Regions from separate parts of the Streptomyces sp. NPDC088147 genome, predicted to be linked through region 1. Evidence: riboswitches for the same ligand, from Rfam matches in the RefSeq annotation. Region 1 holds a riboswitch; the other holds the start of a gene.

Region 1 (2,438 bases):
GCGAGGCGATCCAGTTGCCGATGACGGTCTCGGATTCACCGCCCTGGTGGCCCGGCACCCATGCGGAGTACAGGTCGGCGGTGTCGATGAAGTTCCCGCCCGCGGCGGCGTACGCGTCGAGGACGGCGAACGAGGCCGTCTCGTCGGCGGTCCAGCCGAAGACATTGCCGCCGAGGGCGAGCGGGAAGACGTGCAGATCGGAAGAGCCCAGTGGGCGCAGAGCGGTCATAGGCGGCTGCAACTCCCCGAGGAAGCCGCCCTATTCCGCTCCGCGCACCGATATGGGCCGTATGGGGGAATACCCGCGGGAAAATTCCCACGGGCCCGCTGGTCCGCGGACCGGAAAGCCTGCGGGCCCGCTGGTCCACGCGCCCGCGGGCCCGTGGAGAAGGCCGGTGGAGACCCCGTGGAGGCGAGGTCTACGGGTTGAGGCCCTTGCCGCGCAGCCAGCTCATCGGGTCGATGCCCGAGCCGCCCGGCGTGTGGACTTCGAGGTGCAGATGGGCGCCGGTCACGTTGCCGGTCGCGCCGACCCTGCCGATGACCTCGCCGGTGCTGACCTTCTGCCCGGCGCTCACGCTGATCGAGGACTGGTGGGCGTACCAGATCTCCGTGCCGTCGTCGAGCTCCAGGACCGTGCGGTATCCGTACGAGCCGGACCAGCCGGCCGACGTGACGGTGCCGCTGTGCACGGCCTTGAGCGGGGTGCCCGTCGGCGCGGCGAAGTCCAGGCCGGTGTGCTGGCCGGAGGACCACAGCGAGCCGGCCTGACCGTAGGTCGAGGTGATCGTGTACGAGGAGGTGGGGATCGCGTAGCTGGCGGCCAGCTTGGCCAGCCGTTCCTTCTCCGCCTTGGCCTTGGCCTCCGCCTCGGCCTTCTTCTTCGCCTCTTCGATCTTCTTCTCGGCCTCGGTCTGCTGCTTCTTGGCCTCGGCCGCGGCCTTCTCGGCCGCCGCCGACTCCGCAGCTGCCTTCTGCGCCGCGTCGGCGCCGGTCTGCTGCGCCTCGGCCTGCTGGAGGATACGGGCGCGCAGCGCCTCTCCCGCGTCGGTGGCGCCCTGTTCGGTGTCCGAGGCGGTGAGCCCGGCGGTGGTGAGCGGGGCGGCGAGCACCTCGGAGTCGGAGTCGTCCGAGGCGAGCGAGCCCATTCCCGGCAGCGACTTGGCGTCCGGGAGATTGTCCGCGATCGCGTCGGGCAGGGATATGGAGACCGCGGGCTTGTCCTGAGCGGTGGCGATGCCGCCCGCGCCGACGGCGGCGATGACGCCCACGCCGAGGACGGTGGAGCTACGGGCCAGTCCGCGCTGCTTGGCGACGCGGTGCCGGCCGCGTACGGGCCGTATGGACTCCTCGGTGGGATTCCATTCCCCCCATGCCCTGTCCGGCGCGTCGCCGTGGGAGCGCGTTTCGAAGAGGGCTTCGGGGGCAGGCTTGTTGGACGCCACTGAGGCGTACTCCTTTCCTTCCTTCTCGCCTACCGGGTTAGCTGACGGGTTCGGAGCAGGAAGGTCTCCTACGAGTGCTCCCACCGCACAAGGCGGCACAAGACACCCGATTCACCCCAATTGGTGGTTCCCCGGTTCCCTTGCGGGATTCGGCGCGTGCGCACGGTGCCATCTCTTGCGACGGCTGGGACGACCGCGCTGCGTTATCGAACGTTAATAGAGACCCGGGCCTTATTCCAAGCTGTTCCGGGTGATCGTTAACGACTTCGCATCGGACGTACCGGGACAGACGGGAACGCAATCGGACGAGTTGATGGCCCGTCAGGACGGCTGGCTTTTCTGACGGTGTGTCAAATGTTATGCGGAGGGATACCTCTCGACTACGGACGGTGGCGAGGCGTCCGGCCGGGCTCATCCGTCCGGCGACCGGGGCGATCCGCCCGGCGATCCGGGGCGATCCGTCCAGTGACCTGTCCATCGATCCGTCCCGCGATCTGTCCATCGATCCATCCGGCGATCAGCTGACGATCAGGCGGCGATCAGGTGACGGCTCCCGGCCGTCTCACGGCACCAGGGGCATGGTCATACGCCGCTCCGGCTCACCCTCCGAGGGCCGGCTGACCGCCAGCAGCGCCATGTCGTCCTGGCTCCCGCCGCCCGTGTGCCGTCGCACGTCGTCGATGAGCGCCTGGAGCATCTCGTCGGGCCCCTGGAAGACCCGTCCGTCGAGCCGTTCGCGCGGGACGTAGAAGACCCCGTGGGCATCGCGCGCCTCGGTCAGCCCGTCCGTGTAGAAGAGCAGCGTCGCGCCTTCCGGATACGGGGCCTGCTCGGCGCGGTCCGGCCACGTACCCAGTTCGCTCATCCCGAGCGGCAGCGCGGGATCCGTCGAGACGAGCATCCGCACCTCACCGTCGCCGCACATCAGCAGCGGCTCGGGGTGGCCGCGGTTGACCAGCCGCACCACACCCTCGTCGTGCGGGATCTCGGCGA
Region 2 (2,438 bases), on a different contig from region 1:
AACATCAAGGTCGGCATCAAGCTCGCGGTGCTGGTCGTGATCCTGGCCGTGGTGTACGTGAAGCGCGACGACGAGACCGCCCCGAAGCCGCTGTTCGGCGCGGTGGGCGGGCTGACGATGGTCAACATCTTCATCGCCACGCTCTGGACCTGACAGGGCCCCGGGGCCCTGTCAGGCGGGGCGGACGCTTCCGTAGATCGGCATGTAGTAGATCGACTCCTCGCGGACGTTCGCGCCCGGCTTGGGGGCGTGGATCATCATGCCGTCGCCGATGTAGATCCCGACGTGGCTGATGTCGTCGTAGAAGAAGACCAGGTCACCGGGGAGCAGATCCTCGGTCGCGACGCGCGTGCCGGCCTTCACCTGGTCCCAGGTGGTGCGCGGCAGCTCCACGCCCGCCTCCTTCCAGGCGGCCTGGGTCAGGCCCGAGCAGTCGTACGAGCTGGGTCCCGTGGCGCCCCAGACGTACGGCTTGCCTTTCTGGGCGCGGGCGAAGGAGAGGACCTTGGCGGCCTTGGTGGCGTAGCTGCCGTCCGAGGCTCCGGTGCCGCCGCTCGTGCCGGTACCGGTCCCGGTGCCCGTACTGCCCGAGCCCGTACCTGTACCCGAGCCGCTGCCCGTACCCGTGCCCGAGCCGCTGCCCGAGCCCGTACCGGCCGCCGGGGCCTGAGCCTGCCGCTCCTCGCGCTTGCGCTCGGCCTCCTGCTTCGCGCGGGCCTCCTGCTTCGCCCGTGCCTCCGCCTTGCGGCGGGCCTCCTCTTCCTTCTTGCGCTCCAGCGCGGCCAGCCGCGCCTTCTCCTCCGTGGTCAGCTTCGACAGCAGCGCACGCGCCGCGCCGAGCTTCTGCTGCACGTTCTGCTTGCTGGTTCGCAGCGCGGCCTGCGAGGCGGTGAGCGACTCCAGGTCCTTCGACGCCTGCTGCCGCTTCTTCGCGGCGTCGGCCTGCTGCGTCTGGTAGTCGGTGAGGACGCCGCGCTGGCGCTCCGTCAGCCGGTCCGTCACCTGCTTCTGCTCGAAGAACGACTGCGGGCTGTCCGCGAACAGCAGGGCGGCGGTCGGGGTGACCGCGCCTTCCCGGTACTGCGCGGCCGCGAACGAGCCGAGCGTACGCCGGGCCTCGTTCAGCTTGTCCGCGCGCTTGGCGACCTCGTCGAGCACCCGGTCGACCGCGCGCTTCTGCTTCTGCGTGGCCTCTTTCGCCCGGTTGTACTTCTGCGTCTCACTGCCGGCCTGGCGGTACAGATCGTCGACCTTCTTCTGTACCTCTTCCATGGACGGCTTCGGATCGACGGGCGCGGCACTCGCGCTCTGCGCCGAGAGCAACGTGACCGAGGCGAGCGCGGCTGTCGTGATCCCGACGGCGGGAGAAGCGGTACGTACTCCGCTGAGACTGCGCGGCTTGCGATGCGACGCCAAGGTCGGCATCTCCTTCCGTGGACCGCCTACCGGGTTAGCTGTCGGGTTCGGGCGGAACGGAAGGCTGCCCTACGGACCTTGAGCGAAAGGCCCGATTCACCCCGGTTGTGCACTGTGGGTCCCCGGTTCCGAACTTCCTTCAGGAAAGTCCGAATTCGACGTGGGCCGCCCGCTTGGCGTGGATCGCCGTTGGGGGTACGGGCTGCCTGATCGAGCACGCTAGCCAAAGTGTGGCGCTGGTGTGAAGGTCGATGGCCGATATGCCCGATACATTTTCGTGACTATTTGCGGGTGCGATGAGTGAAACCGGCCGGTGACGTCCGTTCGTCACGATGGGTGAGCGCGGGGCCGCCTGTGGTGATGGCGACGGCGGCCGGGGAATTCCGAAGGCGGGCGCGGGGTGTCAGTGCGGCGGCCTAGACTCGGATAGCGATGAGCAGCCTCTTTGACGACAGTTTCCTGGCGGACCTCCAGCCCTCCGGCGACGAGCATCCTCCGCCGCCCGAGGACGACGCCGAGCACGCGGCGGAGCAGGTGCCCGACGACCTCTTCCAGGGTGCCTACGACGCGCCCCCGGCGCGGGACCAGTACCACCGCGACGGCGCCCCGCGCACGGTCGTGGACCCCGCCGCGCTGCTCGAAGGGCTGAACGAGGAGCAGCGCGCGGCCGTCGTGCACACCGGCTCGCCCCTGCTCATCGTGGCCGGGGCCGGGTCGGGCAAGACCAGGGTGCTGACCCACCGGATCGCGCATCTGCTGGGCACCCGCAGCGTCCACCCCGGTCAGATACTGGCGATCACGTTCACCAACAAGGCCGCGGGCGAGATGAAGGAGCGCGTCGGCCAGCTCGTCGGCCCGCGCGCCAACGCCATGTGGGTCATGACGTTCCACAGCGCCTGCGTGCGGATCCTGCGGCGCGAGTCGAAGCGGCTCGGCTTCACCTCGTCGTTCTCCATCTACGACGCCGCCGACTCGAAGCGTCTGATGGCCCTGGTCTGCCGCGATCTGGACCTCGACCCCAA

What was found. A riboswitch is a leader RNA that binds a small molecule or an ion and turns the genes downstream of it on or off. The one in region 1 is predicted to bind cyclic di-AMP.
Region 2: it holds a riboswitch for cyclic di-AMP, as region 1 does, so the genes downstream of both, ACIOGX_RS25500 (NlpC/P60 family protein) here and ACIOGX_RS15145 (M23 family metallopeptidase) in region 1, are expected to answer to the same signal.

The regions. Positions count from the first base shown of each region.
Region 1 is NZ_JBIUSY010000003.1:949,776-952,213, reverse strand. Features, by position in the region: gene ACIOGX_RS15150 (aldo/keto reductase) at 1-229, opposite strand, end outside; gene ACIOGX_RS15145 (M23 family metallopeptidase) at 420-1,445, opposite strand; cyclic di-AMP (ydaO/yuaA leader) riboswitch at 1,457-1,610, opposite strand; gene ACIOGX_RS15140 (PP2C family protein-serine/threonine phosphatase) at 2,008-2,438, opposite strand, start outside.
Region 2 is NZ_JBIUSY010000007.1:423,264-425,701, reverse strand. Features, by position in the region: gene ACIOGX_RS25505 (hypothetical protein) at 1-153, shown strand, start outside; gene ACIOGX_RS25500 (NlpC/P60 family protein) at 172-1,416, opposite strand; cyclic di-AMP (ydaO/yuaA leader) riboswitch at 1,424-1,587, opposite strand; gene ACIOGX_RS25495 (ATP-dependent DNA helicase) at 1,849-2,438, shown strand, end outside.